DNA from 2 places in the Ligilactobacillus animalis genome. Region 2 is predicted to be linked to the other one. Evidence: predicted binding sites of a transcription regulator. Region 2 holds the regulator's gene; the other holds the start of a gene.
The links. Region 2 encodes LexA, which represses DNA repair genes until DNA is damaged. Its sites were predicted from a motif close to CNAACANNTGTTNG; they were not measured.
Positions count from the first base shown of each region.

Region 1: the regulator LexA is predicted to act here: its motif matches at 6,253-6,266, upstream of recA (recombinase RecA).

Region 1 covers NZ_CP047141.1:1,189,203-1,197,871, forward strand. The annotation lists gene GSR62_RS05865 (KUP/HAK/KT family potassium transporter) at 275-2,299, opposite strand; gene GSR62_RS05870 (deoxynucleoside kinase) at 2,520-3,248, shown strand; gene rny (ribonuclease Y) at 3,306-4,856, opposite strand; gene recA (recombinase RecA) at 5,036-6,142, opposite strand; gene pgsA (CDP-diacylglycerol--glycerol-3-phosphate 3-phosphatidyltransferase) at 6,359-6,946, opposite strand; gene GSR62_RS05890 (helix-turn-helix domain-containing protein) at 7,054-7,986, opposite strand; gene ymfI (elongation factor P 5-aminopentanone reductase) at 8,026-8,669, opposite strand, start outside.
Region 2 covers NZ_CP047141.1:884,345-893,013, reverse strand. The annotation lists gene tsf (translation elongation factor Ts) at 1-249, opposite strand, end outside; gene rpsB (30S ribosomal protein S2) at 396-1,193, opposite strand; gene GSR62_RS04465 (D-2-hydroxyacid dehydrogenase) at 1,369-2,364, opposite strand; gene GSR62_RS04460 (GIY-YIG nuclease family protein) at 2,505-2,792, opposite strand; gene GSR62_RS04455 (tRNA1(Val) (adenine(37)-N6)-methyltransferase) at 2,776-3,534, opposite strand; gene GSR62_RS04450 (lysophospholipid acyltransferase family protein) at 3,741-4,367, shown strand; gene GSR62_RS04445 (YneF family protein) at 4,416-4,640, opposite strand; gene GSR62_RS04440 (DUF896 domain-containing protein) at 4,721-5,017, opposite strand; gene lexA (transcriptional repressor LexA) at 5,182-5,805, shown strand; gene recN (DNA repair protein RecN) at 5,890-7,569, opposite strand; gene GSR62_RS04425 (arginine repressor) at 7,628-8,086, opposite strand; gene GSR62_RS04420 (TlyA family RNA methyltransferase) at 8,107-8,669, opposite strand, start outside.

The DNA.
Region 1 (8,669 bases), 300 kb from region 2:
GATATAGCATATCCTTTCCTGGTTATTTTCAAACAAGCTCTGTTCAAAAGCTTGGGGGTCCCACCGCTACCACACTATTCCCAGCGGCTATCAAGATCTTGATCAGCCCTCAAGTTGCTTTAAGCATAACAAAGTGACCTATAATTGTCAAAATAAAAATCGAACTATTTTTCTAAATATAATAATTTTATCCGTATAATCTATAAAAAAACACACAAACACATTTAATTTTAAGGAAAACACGAAAAAGCACCCAATAACTGGGTGCGATCAACTATTCGCAAGTACTGCGTTTGATGTCCTTAGGATTTAAGATGACCCGTTGCTCGATCACAGGTACCGAACGTTTCTTCAAGAAAAGCGGGACCTTTTCTAGGTGGACTTCACTAGTTTCAAGGCCAAACCACTGAACTGGTGTCGTACTGTGATTTTGGATAAAGATCCGGGCCGAGATCAACAAACGCATCCAAGCCGGGATCCGAGTATCTGGCGATAAAACTTCTTGGATCGCTAAAACAGAAAAGTTACCCACGATCCGACCAGGAGCTGTTGTATACTTTTGCGGCTGTTCATCGATGACATCTTTTTGCATCAGATCAGAAACTATCTGATAGAGATATAAGTTGACGCTTGGATTCATCTTGTAGCCTAAATATAACTGTAAATTGACGATATTACGCGTGCCAAGCATATCAACTGTATAGTAGTTAGTGTATGGTTCATCGGTCGTATTGACCGTCACGAACCAGTAGACTTTAGCGCGCTTAGGCTTTTTATCTAAGATCGAATACAGCAATTCACGTTTGACACTAAGATCGCGTTTTACTTTAGCTAAAACGATCAAGTTATCTGTAAAAAGTGGTTCACTTTCATCTTTGGCTAGTGCTTGTAACATTGACTTATAATCCTTTAAATTGATCATCTCGGAGCGATCTGCATAACGCTCACGTAGCCGATTTCCAAAGAACCAAACAAACATCAAGCCTAAGATCAATAAGGTGATAAAGACCGTCACATAACCACCATGCATGAATTTACTCAAGCTAGCAGCTAAAAATATCAATTCGATCACACTAAAACAACTTAAGACCAAAACAGCACTTAGCGGTTTTTCTTTAAATCGCAGATACTCAAATAATAATAATGTGGTCATCAGCATCGTCAAGGTGATTGCTAGACCGTAAGCTGCTTCCATATGCTCAGAAGTCTTAAAGTAAAATAACACGATCGTCGTAGTCAAGCACAATAACCAATTGACTGCAGAAATATAAATCTGCCCGCGGGAAAGACTTGGATACTCAACTTTCATCCGGGGTAAAAGTTTTAACCCAACCGCTTCTTGGACCAAGGTAAATGACCCCGTGATCAAAGCTTGGGACGCGATAATAGCCGCTAACGTTGCCAAAACTACACCAAACAAATACCAATCTGGACCCAAAACAGCATAGAATGGATTTTCAAAGTTAGTTTGAGCTTTTATCTGAGCTAGATGTGTACTCAAATATGCTCCTTGGCCAAAATAATTCAATACAAGTGCCGTGCAGACAAAGGGCCAAGTCAAATAGATGTTGCGTTTCCCAACATGGCCCATATCTGAATACAGCGCCTCAGCCCCAGTCGTTGCCAAAAATACGCTCCCCAAAATAAAGATCCCAACTTTATTTTCGGGTGAAAACAGTAATTTTAACCCATAATGTGGTGACAAGGCAGCTAACATCCCCGGATCGCTAGCTAAATTGATGAGACCAACGATCGCTAAAAAGCTAAACCAGATAAACATCACCGGGCCAAAACCTTTACCGATCAAACTCGTCCCAAATCGCTGGATCAAAAATAACACTAATAAGATCACAAACGTTACGATGATCACACTATTTTGCGATGCGATCGGAACATTTTTACCAAATGCAACTCCCTTCAACCCTTCGATCGCACTGGTAACAGTCACTGCTGGGGTCAGGGTCCCATCAGCCAACAAAGCTGCCCCACCGATCAATGCGGGAACGATCAGCCACTTTTTTTGATGGCGTACCAAAGCATAGAGGGCAAAGATCCCCCCTTCACCGTGGTTATCTGCTTTCAATGCGATCAAAACATATTTGATCGTCGTCATCAGCATCAATGTCCAAAAAACTAACGAGAGACAGCCAATAAGGTATTCACGGGTCAGGTATTTGGGACTTCCTAGATCCGCTAATAAAGCTTTCATCACATACAAAGGCGAGGTCCCTATATCACCATAGACGATCCCCAGTGTGATCAAAGACCCTAAAAATAGCTGTCTTTTTTGTTTTTTCATTGTCTCACAAGCCTTTCTGGCAGGCTATCATCTTACCTACAGTCTGCCCATAAAAAATTTTACATAGAGAAATATATGCCTCTCGTAACAATTAGTCAAGTAATCCACCATGTCAACCACCCCAGTCTAAAGGTAGGGGGATCCCCGCCAATTTCAATTGAAAAACAAGCGTTAAAAATGTAAGATAGTTAAGTACATTAACCGAGAGGATGAACTTTCTATGATCACACTAGCTGGGATAATCGGATCAGGTAAATCAAGCCTAACACAGATCTTGGCTCAAGAATTAGGCTCAGAGCCATTCTTTGAACCCGTTGAAGATAACCCTGTCTTACCATTATTTTACAAAGGCAACGAGATAGCAGCCAAAAAGCGTCAAGCTGGCGATAAGGATGCTACTAATCCTTATGCCTATCTCTTACAAACTTTCTTTTTAAATCGTCGTTTTATGATGATGAAGCAAGCGATGCAGCAACCAAACAATATTCTCGATCGCTCGATCTACGAAGATGCGATGTTCATGAAGATGAATACCAATATGGGAAATGCCACTCAGATCGAATATGCGACCTATCAAGAACTTTTGGGACATATGTTGACCGAACTCAAGGCTGCTACTCCCGCTAACGATACCGATCTGATGGTCTTGATCAAAGTTTCCTATGATACGATGATCAAGCGGATCCAAAAGCGCGGGCGTAAATATGAACAGATCTCAACTGATCCTTCATTGATCGAATACTACCAACGTCTCTTACGCTATTACGATGATTTTGAAAAAAATTACGAACTCTCTCAACTATTGATCATCGATGGTGATAAATACGATTTTGTCGAAAATCAGGCGGATCGTAATTACGTTTTAGACTTGATCGAAGACCGTTTAGTCACTCTAGGCAACTTAAGTGCTAAACAAGCTGAGAAATTAAAACAAGCACGTCATGCCTAACAAAAAAGCTGTAGCCCTGATCGGACTACAGCTTTTTTGATACAATTGCTAAAACCATTACTTAGCATATTCGACCGCCCGTGTTTCACGAATAACGGTAACTTTGATATGCCCTGGATATTCAAGTTCTTCTTCGATCTTATTTCGAATATCACGTGCTAAAACAGTTGCCTCAAGGTCGGTGACCTCATTTGGTTTAACGATGATCCGAACTTCACGCCCGGCTTGGATCGCATAGCTCTTCTTCACACCTTCAAATTCATTAGAGATATTCTCCAATTTTTCAAGACGGTGAATGTAGTTTTCTAACGATTCACTTCGAGCACCTGGACGTGCGGCTGAAACAGCATCGGCTGCCGCAACTAAAACTGCGATCGTTGATTTCGGTGCTACATCACCGTGGTGGGATGCGATCGTATTGACAACAACATCGTTTTCTTTATATTTCTTCGCCAATTCTACCCCGATCTCAACGTGCGAGCCGTCAACTTCATGATCGACTGCCTTTCCGATATCGTGTAGTAAACCTGCGCGTTTCGCTATTGTAACGTCTTCACCTAACTCAGCCGCAAGGACCCCTGTGATCTTAGCAACTTCGATCGAATGATCCAATACGTTTTGACCATAACTTGTCCGATAATTCAATCGTCCGACCGTCTTGATCAAATCTGGGTGCATTGAATGGATCCCAAGATCAAAGATAGCTTCTTCACCAGTCTGGCGGATCCGGCTATCCATTTCCTTAGTGGCCTTTTCGACCATTTCCTCGATGCGTGCCGGATGGATCCGACCATCTTGGATCAATTTCTCTAAGGCCATTTTGGCGATCTCGCGTCTTACCGGATCAAAACCACTCAAAACGACAGCTTCAGGCGTATCATCAATGATCAGATCGATCCCTGTCAAAGTTTCAAGTGTGCGAATATTCCGCCCTTCACGCCCGATGATGCGGCCTTTCATCTCATCATTTGGTAAGTTAACGACTGAGACGGTGGTTTCGGAGACCATATCAGCTGCGCTACGTTGGATAGCCTGTGCGATCAAACTCTTAGCCTTTTTATCAGCTGTAGCTTGAGCTTGAGCTTCACTTTCCTTGATCATCACAGCTAATTCATAATTCAAACTGTTACGCGTCTCTTTAAGAATAAGCTCCTTAGCTTGGTCTTTTGTCAAAGCGGCGATTTCTTCCAGCTTATCTTTTTGTTTTTGTTCAAGCGAAGCGACTTCTTTGCTCTTTGCATCTAATCTTTGTTGCTCAGCACTCAACTGATCTTCTTTTTGTGTGAGTGCTTGTTCGCGTTTGTCTAAGACCGAATCCTTGCGATCAAGGTTCTCCTCTCTTTTCAACAAACGATTTTCTTGTTTCTGAACTTCAAAGCGTCTCTCTTTCAATTCGCCTTCGACTTCTTTACGGTAGCGATGACTTTCATCTTTTGCTTCCAGTAAAGCCTCTTTTTTGGCACTAGCAATAATACCTTTGGCCGTTTGAGTTGCGGCATCTAGCGATTGTTCATAACTACGCTTTCGATAAAAGATTCCTAAAGCAAAACCTAGCACTAAAGTCAAAACAGCGATTGCGAGGATGGCACTAATAACAGTATAGTTCAAGTTTGCACCTCCGCGATCTATTTTATCGTGGTAAATCGACGGCTTAGGTCTAATTTACACACAATAATATTTTAATGTTTAATGTTGGTAAATGTCAATCATTATCAGTCTGTTTGACCTTTTATCTAAAAAGTGTCGCAAAAAAAGAGTAGCCTTAGCAAACGGCTACTCTTTAAAGTTTATTTGTCGTCTTTACCTAAGTCCAAACTGACCGGCTTGTTAGTTGCTTTTTTATCAACTTTAGCCGCTTCTTTTTCCTTAGCTTTTTGTTCTTTTTCGAGTGCTTTCTTCTCTTTTTGTGTGAGCGTTGGCGTATCACGAACCTTTTGGGTGATCTCGTCGGCCACTTCTGGATGTTCACTCAAGTAAGCCTTTGTCTTTTCACGGCCTTGACCGATATGGCTACCACCATAAGAGAACCATGACCCGCTCTTTTCGATGATATCTTTTTCAACTGCTAAGTCGATCAATTCACCCATCTTCGAGATCCCTTCACCATACATGATATCGACTTCTGCCGTTCTAAATGGTGGTGCGACCTTGTTTTTCACAACTTTGATCCGTGTCCGGTTACCTAAAACATCTGAACCATCTTTGATCTGTTCAGCACGCCGAACTTCCAAACGGATCGTCGAATAAAACTTAAGCGCACGTCCACCAGGGGTCGTTTCTGGATTACCAAACATCACTCCGACTTTTTCACGGATCTGGTTGATAAACAAAGCGATCGTCTTAGTCTTGTTGATCGTACCTGAAAGTTTACGTAAAGCTTGAGACATCAAACGTGCTTGTAACCCAACGTGTGAATCACCCATCTCACCTTCGATCTCAGCCTTAGGAACTAAAGCTGCTACGGAGTCAATGACCACGATATCTACCGCCCCAGAAGAGACCAAAGCATCTGCGATCTGTAGCCCTTCTTCACCAGTACCAGGTTGGGAGAGTAACAAGTCATCGATGTTAACGCCCAAAGCTGTCGCATAAGCAGGATCAAGCGCATTTTCCGCATCGATATAGGCAGCTAGGCCGCCTTGTTTTTGAACTTCAGCCACAGCTTGCAAGGCAACTGTTGTCTTACCAGAACTTTCAGGGCCATAGATCTCTACGATACGTCCCCGTGGGAAACCACCTACTCCCAAAGCTTCATCAAGGGCCAATGAACCACTTGGAACAGTTGAGATCTGGGTATCAGCCTTTTCACCCATCTTCATGATGGCACCTTTACCGAAATCTTTTTCGATCTTCTTGAGCGCTTTGTCTAAAGCAACTTGTCTTTCGTCAGCCAAATTTACTCCTCCTCTTTGTCATCTACTCACAAAGAACGTTTCCTAATCTACGTTCAATTACTCTGTACCATATATCATACTTATTTTTTTCAAAAAAAGCAAGCATTTTGCGAACTAATGTTTGATATATTTTAACCTCACTTTAAAGATACGCAAATCACTTAGATTTCTATGCAAATAAATAGACTACTTCACAACTGAAGTAGTCTATCATTTTTAATCGTTAAAAGAATCGGCAAAAATACTTCTACTCTTCCAAAAATAATCCAACCCTGAATATACTGTAAAGAATAAGCAGATATACAATAAGATCTCGCCGATCATGATATTTGCATTGATAAAGAAAACATTATTCAAATACAAGAACAAGATCGCAAACATTTGTGTCATCGTTTTGATCTTACCTGGGAGTTCAGCCGCCATGACTTTACCATCATTTTCAACGATGATCAAGCGCAAACCAGTTACGGCCAATTCACGGCAAACAATGATCGCAGCCACCCATGCTGGGACTTTTCCCATCTGCACCAAGATGATAAATGCGGTCATTACTAACATCTTATCGGCTAAAGGATCAGCAAATTTGCCAAAGTTGGTAACTAATTTTTGCTTACGTGCGATCTGACCATCCGCAAAATCCGTGATCGAAGCGACGGCAAAGATCAGCGCTCCGAGCAATTGTGTGGTCGGGATAACAGTCCCAGCTAAGACCACCTCGCCCCAATCAAGTGGCAATAGCAGAACTAACATGAAGATCGGGATCAAAATGATCCGTAAAACTGTCAATTTATTAGGTAAATTCATAATTTTCTACTGTGTTGGCGGAAAAGTTTCATACTTTGAAAAGCGCACAGTTTCCTTTCTTAGATTTACTTATGCTTTGGCATCCGCCTTTTTCTGCCATACTACTTTTATTGTGCCGTTGTTTGTGCGACGTTCAATGTGATCGTACGTACAGTCAATGTCTCGTTTTCTTTCAAGAAATCAAATTTCTTACCGTTGATCTTGATCGAGGTTGCCTTTGAGTTTCCTAAATTCAACGTGATCGTTGTTGTATTTTCAGGGATCTTAATTGTTTGTGTAGCATTATCAGCACTAAGCGTTCCTTGCCATACTTGAACTCCATTAGCTGAAACAGCATTCCAAGCTGTTGCGCCATCAGAAACTGACATTTCGATCTTATTTGTAGCTGGCGCATTTTCTAGATCATATACGAAAGCTGAACCCGCAGCTGAAGTGTTAGTGATCTTTTGCTTAGTTGCCTTTTTAGATTCTTTCTTAGCTTTTGTACTTGAGCTTTCTTTTTTAGATGTGCTACTACTACTTTCACTACTTGAAGATTTTTCCTTTGAACTACTGCTCTTAGCAGAACTTTCGGAAGAAACTGAGACGCTTTGGCTGTTATCCGCGATTTGGGTACTGCTATTACGGTCACGATCCCCCCAAGCAAAGATGTAGATCGTCCCTAAGATCGCAACTACGATGACTACGATGATGATCGTTGGTAAATAACGGATCAAACCTGCCAGGATCGGTGACATAGTTTTTTCTTCTTCTTCGCGCTTGACGGCTTCGGTGCGTGTCGTTGCTTCTGTTTCTTCTTTTAGCTTTGGTGCGTTATTTTCATCTAGCTTGACTAGCAACTCTTCTGGATCGATCCCCACAGTTTCGGCATATTGCTTGATAAAAGCTCGCACATAAAATTTACCTGGTAATGCCGCAAAATCACCGTCTTCGATCGCGATCAAATAACGTTTTTGGATCTTGGTCGTTTGTTGCAAGTCATCTAGTGTCAAACCTTTTTCTTTACGTGCTTCTTTTAAAATTGTTCCAATATCTGTCATTTTATCTAATTTCTCCGTCTCTTTTTTAGATTCTATCGTCTACACGAGCCAACCACCGGTCACATAAAGTGTCTGACCCGTTAAATAACTAGCTTTAGGGGCTAACAATATTTTTACGAAATAACTTATCTCACTTGGCTGAGCAAAGCGACCACTTGGGATCTCTTCTTCGACTGCTTGCCGTTCACTACCAGAAAACATCTGATTCATCTGCGTATCTATCGCTCCAGGTGCGATCGTATTGACTGTGATCCCCAAAGAGGCGACTTCCTTACTATAAGCTTTGCAAAAAGCACTTTGCGCCCCTTTTACCGTACTATAACCGACCTCTAAAGCACTACCAGCTCCACCATAGACCGAACCGATAAACACGATCCGTGCCGCTTGACTGCGAGCTAATTTAGCTTCGAGCGACGCGATCAAACGCAACGGGCTCTGCAATTGCATCGCTAGAATTTGATCAAAAGCTTGCGGTTCTTGTTGACTAAATAGACCATATTCAGTCGTTCCTTGCGCAAAGATCAATGCATCTAGGCTACCAAAGATCTGGGAAGCTACTTGGGGCATCGTGTCTGGCGCTGTAAGATCAGCTTGGAGTGCTAAAAAATCTTGCTTGGGATAATTCTTCGCTAGTTCTATTACTAGATCATCCACACGCGTTTGATTGTGATAGTAATGTAAAT
Region 2 (8,669 bases):
AACAAAGTCTGTTTCAGCGTTGATTTCAACAACTGCAGCTGTGTTACCTACAACTTCAACATCAGCTAAACCTTCAGCAGCAACACGGTCGCTCTTCTTAGCAGCCTTTGCCATACCTTTTTCACGCAAGAAATCAATAGCCTTGTCCATGTCGCCATCAACAGCAACTAAAGCTTTCTTAGCATCCATCATACCTACGCCAGTTTTTTCGCGTAATTCTTTTACTTGAGCAGCAGTAACTTTTGCCATAGCCTAGTGGCCTCCTTAGAGTGATTAATTTGGAGTACTTTTGGCATAAAAACCATGGTGTATCCAAACCATAAATTTAAAAAAGGCCATCTCAAGACTAAGGCCAAAATGCCTACCTAAAACCTGAGACAGCCTAAGTTTATTAACTATTCAGCATCTGTATCGTTGTTGCCTTCAACAACTTCAACGATTTCTTCGATGGATTCAACTTCTTCGCCGTTAGCAGCTTGGAAAGTTTCTTCTGAAACAGGTGCATCATCTTCGCCTTGACGACCTTCGATGACCGCATCTGCCATCTTAGATGTGATCAAACGTACGGCACGGATAGCATCGTCGTTTGATGGGATCTTAACATCGATTTCATCTGGATCAGCGTTTGTGTCGACCATAGCAACGATAGGAATGTTAAGCTTTTGTGCTTCCTTAACAGCGATACGTTCCTTGCGAGGATCCACGATGAACAATACATCAGGGATACGTGGCATATCTTCAATACCACCAAGGAATTTTTGAAGACGATCGCGTTCTTTGATCAACAAAGCAACTTCTTTCTTAGGTAACACTTCAAATGTGCCATCTTCTTCCATTGCTTTGATCTCTTTCAAACGTTTGATACGTTTTTGGATCGTGTTCCAGTTTGTCAAAGTACCACCTAACCAACGATGGTTTACGTAGTATTGACCTGCACGTTTTGCTTCTTCTTCGATCGCATCTTGTGCTTGTTTCTTTGTACCAACAAACAAGATAACACCATCGTTAGCAGCAGCATCTTTCATAAAATCGTAAGCATCGTCGATCAACTTAACAGTTTTTTGTAAGTCGATGATGTAGATACCATTACGTTCTGTGAAGATGTACTTCTTCATCTTAGGGTTCCAACGACGTGTTTGGTGACCAAAATGTACACCAGCTTCAAGTAATTGTTTCATGGAAATAACAGCCATTACAATTAACCTCCAAAATAGTTTTTATTATCCTCCCCTATGTTCAACGATCAAAAAACTCAAATGAGCACCCTTTTGACCATCGCATAAGGTGTGAATTGTACCTTTATAGGCACTCTCGATATTATAACCTACTCCTAGAGCAATTGCAAACGTTTCTGTTAAAAAATCAAGCTTATTTTGTTTGAACTAAAGTCGGGGCCGTTCCAGTCTCGATCACTGATTTAGCCGAATCTAATGAGATATTGACCATATTTTCAACAGCTATTTCAGTGTAAAAGGCAATGTGTGGCGTCATCACAACGTTATCTAACGCAACTAACTCTTTGAACAGTTCATCTTCAACACCCGTTTCATTTAAATCGTGGTTAAAGATCGGTGTCTCAAATTCATACGTATCTAAACCAGCACCACCTAATTTGCCACTCTTCAAAGCTGCAAGTAAAGCATTAGCATCGATCAAAGAACCGCGCGCAGTATTGATGATATAAGCGCCATCTTTCATTTTTTCGATCATTTTAGCATCGATCAGATGTCCATCTTTGTCAGAGCCTGGCATATGCAAAGTCAACACATCGGCTTTAGCCACTAGATCTTCTAGCGTATCAACATAGATACCTTCACTTTCCAATTTAGGATCATGATAGGGATCAAACGCCAAGATCTTAGCACCAAAGCCCTTATAGATATCGATCGCAGCTTTACCGATCCGCCCCGTGCCAACGATCCCGATCGTCAAAGCTCTGATCTCTTTACCAACAAAGGGAGCCCAGCGATAATCATTGGAAGCCATTCGCTTGCGGAAAATATTTTGATTACGCAACAATTGTAGTAAGATCGTTACTGAAAATTCAGCGATCGCATTAGGCGAATATGCCGGCACATTAGTTACCGCGATCCCATATTTCTTAGCTTCAGCTAGGTCTAGATTATCGACCCCGACATTTCTGATCGAAACATCTTTGACACCATAACCAGCCAAAGTCTTAAAAAGATCCGCTGGATACGTCCCAGTCTGAAAGCTGATAACAGCATCATATCCCTTGGACAAGCTCAAATTTTCGGACGTAACTTCATCGGCAACTAATTTTATTTCAATATTATTTTTTTGAGACCAATTTTCAAAATAAGCACGTTCATCTTGACGTACATTATAAGCAATAAACTTCATAACGAACTGCTGCACCAAATGTGACTCCAAATGAAGAAATGCAGCCTTCCTTTCTTGAATTTTAGCTAACTTTTCTTGATGATCTCACATTTTAACTTCAAATCTAAAGTTAGCACTTCAACTCTTACTATAACATAAGTCTATCTTAACAAATATTTCTCAGCTACTCCATGTTCACGCAAATAGCTTTCCTTTTGTTGGCGTGTTAGTTGTTTGAACGCATATTCTTTTTTAAGTGCTAAACTTTTAGTCGCAAATTGCTCATGGTAGATCATTTTCACCGGGCGCCGAACACGGGTATACTTAGCTCCCTGTCCACTATTGTGAGTCATTAAACGCTGTTTGAGATCAGTCGTAAAGCCTGTATAAAAAGTAGCATCCGCACAGCGTAAAACATAGAAAAAATACTGTTTACTCTGCTGTTCCATATAAAATTTCCCTCATCTCCGGTGTATATTCATCATTTGCCTGATAAACTGTGATCGGAGACATAAAGCGCAACCCGCCTTTGCGTCCATCTTTGATCGCTTCGACTAAGACCATATTAGCTTCACGACCTGCTTTAGGATAGACTAGTTGGATCTTCTTAGGAGCTAGCCGATTTTTTTGCATGCATTCAAAGATCTCCCACAGTCTATCGGGACGATGAACAAAATAAGCTTTACCTTTAGTTTTTAAAAGTGCACTACTCATTTCGATCGTTTGAGCTAAAGTCACCGTGATCTCATGGCGGGCCAATGCCAGATAAGGGTTAGGATTTTTTTTGCTAGTTGGAAGATCCGAAAAGTACGGGGGATTACATGTGACCGTATCAAAGCTATCTTTTTTCAAATGCGTCAACGAATCGTTTAGATCAAGATTCAAGACAGTCAGCTGTTTTTCTAAAGAATTTAATTTAACACTACGTTCAGCCATTTCAGCTAATTTAGGTTGGATCTCGACAGCCACGATCGAAGCTTTAGTTTTGTTTGTCAAAAATAGACCAACTGCTCCATTTCCCGCACAGAGATCGACTACTTTGCCATTTTCTTTTTTTGTTGGCTCGGCAAAATGGGCCAGTAACACTGCATCCAAAGAAAAAGAAAAAACTTTTGAGCTTTGAATTATTTTGATATCGTTAGCGTATAACTGGTCGATCCGTTCATCTTCTCTCAATTCGATTTTATTCAAATCAAAACACCTTCTTTTACTCTTTAACGTGACTTGCAATTTTAAGATAAATTTAGCATACTAAAAAATGTATAATAAATAAATAGTGCTGTCCAAGTATTGAAGCCACTTGAAAGTTAAACTGTGAGCCGGCTAGCAGCAGCGCTATCTAAGAAAGGAAGGCTATAGAACTTTCAAATATCTCACAGTCTATAGCAGTAAATACCATGTTTTATTCATTTATTCGAGGCCTAGTTAGGTTTCTTGTTTATCTGATCAACGGTAAACCAAACTTTGAAGGCAAAGAAAACTTACCTTCAGGAAATTATATTTTGGTTGGCCCACACCGCACTTGGTTTGATCCCTTGTATTTTGCCTTAGCAGCTTCTCCTAAAAAATTCAGCTTCATGGCAAAAGAAGAACTTTTCAAAAATCCAATTTTGCGGTTTATCCTAAAACATGCCAACGCTTTTCCAGTCGACCGAAAAAATCCTGGTCCCTCTGTGATCAAGACCCCAGTCAAGTTGCTTAAAAAAAGTGATCTTTCTTTGATCATGTTTCCTTCTGGGACTAGACATTCACAGGAAATGAAAGGGGGCGTCGTTTTGATTGCTAAAATGACTGGTGTCCCGATCGTTCCTGCCGTTTACCAAGGGCCCTTGACCTTAAAAACACTCTTTAGCCGTAAAAAGACAACTGTTCGCTTTGGTGAACCGATCTACGTTGATCGCAAAACTAAATTGACCGATGAGACCCAAGCAACGATCATCAATGAAATGGAACAAGCCTTTACCAAACTGGACAAAGCGATCGATCCAAACTTCCACTACATCGATCCTACAACAAAAAAATAACTAAAAATAGGTTGGACTCGCAAGTCACAACCTATTTTTAGTTTTAAATTACTTTTTAGACATATTTTGCTTCATTGAAGCCATCATTTGATGAAGTTTCTTTTCAGAAGGCTTTTGCCCCATCTGAATCATCATCGTCCGCAACATCTGTTCATTGATCGGCGGATTTTTCTTCAAATAGTCTTCCATGTACTTACGAGCAGCAAAGAAACCACCAACAAAGCCAAGGATAAGCGCTAAGACTACAAGTACGATCCAAATTCCAGTAGACATTTCAGCACCCCCTTCTCATTATATTCATTCAACTACTTATTCTACACAAGTTATCCTTAAAAATAAAGCGTTAAACGGCTTTAATTATCACGCAAACCACGTTCACGTTGGATCTTTTTGACCTTTTCTGGCGTAACTTCATTGCCATCTTTATCGTAGACTTGTAACATTTCTACGTGACTACGGAAGTTTTCTCTAAACATCGCTAAGTAAGTCTTACGCAATTCTTGTTGTTCTTCTTTTTCAGCTTCTGTTAGCGTGCCTTCTTTTTTCTTTTTAGATAATTCATTGATGCGATCGATCAGTTCTTGGGGGATCGCACCTTTTTTTGCTTCCGTCGTTTCTGACGCTTGTTCTAATTTTTCGTCTTTTTCCATGTTAAATTCCTCTTTTCCAAGATGATCTATCATTTATATTCTATCTCAAAATTTTAAGAAAGTCATTAACTTAGTCACTTTCTCTAGATAAAGCAAACGCTTGTTTGTAACTGTTGGTTTTCTATGTTATAATTACCCTATAAAAATGTATTGAGGTGTTCAAAATGACAAAAGCATCCGAAAAAAGACAGCTAAACATTTTGCGTTTTATCTACAATACAGTTGAGAGCAAAGGTTATCCACCGACTGTACGCGAGATCTGCCAAGCAGTCTCCCTTTCTTCGACCTCAACTGTACACGGTCATTTAGCACGCTTAACTAAGAAAGGCTTTCTTAAAAAAGATCCTACTAAGCCACGGGCAATGGAAGTTACTCCAGCTGGTCTAGACGCTTTGGGGATCAAAACGACCTTAAATGAGATCCCCGTTGTCGGAACGGTAACTGCAGGGATGCCGATCTTAACCGTTGAAGAAACAACTGATTATTTCCCATTACCACCTAATTTAAGCGATGCCAATGATTTGTTCATGTTGAACATCCGTGGTGAAAGCATGATCGATGCTGGGATCTTAGATGGTGATCAAGTTATCGTTAGAAAACAATCTGCTGCTGACAATGGTGATATCGTGATCGCCATGACCGAAGACGATGAAGCAACGTGCAAGCGATTCTACAAAGAAGACGGATATTTTAGATTACAACCTGAAAATGAAACGATGGATCCGATCATCTTGGATAATGTCGTAATTTTAGGCAAAGTCATTGGGCTCTACCGTGATATGATCTAAAGTCAATATTTTAGCAACTAGGAGTTTACCGACTTCTAGTTTTTTTATTCAAAAAAAAGATGCCTCAAAGTGCATCTTTTAGAACTATTTACTTGCCTTAGCCATTTTTAGCAATTCTTCTGCATGTTCTAGCGTCAAAGTCGTGATCGAAGAACCCGATAACATTCGGGCTAATTCTTCGATCCGTTCCTTATCGTTTAAGATCGTCAGCGAAGTTTCAGTCCGACCATTAGCTACATGCTTAGCAATAAAGTAGTGATGGTCTGCCACAGCTGCGACCTGTGGTAAATGCGTGATACACAACACTTGCGAATTAGTTGCGATCTGACTGATCTTTTCTGCGATTGCCTGGGCGACGCGCCCACTGACTCCAGTATCGACCTCATCGAAAATAATACTCGTCACACCCTTATTTTGGGCAAAGATCGTCTTTAGCGCGAGCATGATCCGCGACAATTCACCACCAGAAGCGATCTTTGCTAAAGCGCCCATTTCTTCTCCGGGGTTAGTTTGAATGTAAAATTCGACCCGATCAAGCCCAGTCTCAGTCAATTGCCCGTTCTCTGGTAAAAAACGTACTTCAAAAACAGCTTTATCCATATAAAGCGCACTTAATTGCTGATGTATCTCATTTTCAAGGCGTTTAGCAGTCTGTTTGCGTAACTCGCTGATCTCTAGTGCTAATTCTTTTGCCTTGGCGTGAGCTTCTTTGACCTGTTCGACTTGCTGCTCTAAGTTTTCATCGCTTTGTTGCATCGTTTCAAGCTCGTGTTTTATCTTATCGTAATAAGCCAAGATCATTTCGATCGAATCACCATATTTACGCTTGAGCTGATGGATCGTTTCGAGCCGTGCCTCAATTGAATTTAGCAGTTCTTCATCCCACTCCAGATCACTTAATTGCCCTGAAACTTCATGTGCTGCATCTTGCAGATTATAAAAAGCATCAGAAACCTTTTCGTAGATCGCGGCTAATTCAGAATTGAACTCAGCCACATCTTCTAATTCACTCATGACATTTCCTAGAACGCTCATCACATCTAATTCTTCACCATTTAGTGCTTGATAACTCATCTCTAAGGCGTGATGGATCGTTTGATAATTATCTAATTGACGTTTTTGTTCTTGGAGCTCTTCTTCTTCGCCCTCGTGTAACTGCGCCTCACTGATCTCATTAACTTGAAATTGTAACATATCGAGTCTTTGAGCCCACTCATGCGCATTTTTCTCGCGTTGCTCCAGTGCTTGCGAAAGGCGACGATAATTGGCATAAAGTGCCTGGTATTGTGTCAATTTAGCTAGGATCTCAGGCTGATAATTATCAACTAGGGCTAAATGGCGCTCAGGATCCATCAATTCTTGATGCTCATTTTGTCCGTGGATATCGATCAAGGTTTGCCCTACCTGCCGTAATGTGCCCAAATTAACCAAAACACCATTTATCCGGCAAACATTTTTACCACTGCGATAAATATCGCGTTGTAAGATCAAAACGTCATCTTCACATTCGATCCCAAATTCATCTAAAAGCTCATATGTGCGCGTCGCTTTAGGAATGGTAAATTGCCCCTGGAGTAACGACTTATTAGCTCCCTTGCGGATAAAATCACTCGAGCCACGTCCACCTGCTAGTAGTCCTAAAGCATCGATAATAATAGATTTACCAGCCCCTGTTTCACCAGTCAAGACCGTCATATTCGTTCCAAAATCAACGGTCAACTGCTCAATAATTGCAAAATCACGGATCATTAATTCTTGTAACAAAGTACTTTCCTGCTGTTGCTAAGAGTAACAGTTTTTCCTTTCCCAAAATCTAAAAGTCCTATTTATCATCGATCAAAGCCAATAATTTACGCTCGATCTGCAATGCATCCTCATTTGAGCGTGCAAAGAGCATGATCGTGTCATCATCGCCTAAAGTAGCAAAGACTTCATCATAGTTCATTTGTGAGATCAAGCTCGAAAGCGCTGGCCCATTACCAGGCAAAACTTTGACCATACATAGATCACGGTGACAGTCAGAAACAAGATAGGCGTCACGCAAAACTTTCCTTAGTTTTTTTTCGGTATTATCCTTCTTGGTCGTCGGTAAACTATACCGATATGATCCATCTGGCGTTGGGACTTTGATCAACTGCATCTCTTTTACGTCACGTGAGATAGTAGCTTGAGTCACTTCAACTCCCTTAGCTGAAAGGAGACTAACAAAGTCTTCTTGCCGATAAATCGCATTATCCTGGATCATTTTTTTAATAATTCGTTGTCTATCTTGTTTTCTCACTGAGAAATCATCCTTCCTACCTACTTATCTTTTTGATGAAGTAATGTTTGATGGGCTTGTTTGATCACCGCACTTGGATCGACATTCGCACTGATCGTTGCAGTCTCTGAGGTTGAACGCAAATGAACTAAAAATTCAATATTTCCTTCACCACCCGTGATCGGTGAAAAATCAAGGTCTAAAACATCATAGCCTGCTTTGACAGCAAAAGCGATCAACTCTTGGACTACTTCTAAATGAACCTTTTCATCCCGAACGATCCCATGCTTACCGACCTTTTCACGCCCCGCCTCAAATTGAGGCTTGATCAAAGCCACCACGTCTCCGCCCGGCTCCAAGATCGCATGTAAAGTCGGCAAAATAAGTTGTAAAGAAATAAAAGAAACATCGATCGTCGCAAAATCAGGGCGTCCAGCAGTAAAATCTTCTAATTTACTGTAGCGAAAGTTAGTATTCTCCATCACAACGACTCGCGGATCTTGGCGCAACTTCCAAGCTAATTGATTAGTTCCCACATCGAGAGCATAACTCAACTTAGCCCCTTTTTGTAAGGCGACATCAGTAAAGCCCCCCGTAGATGAAC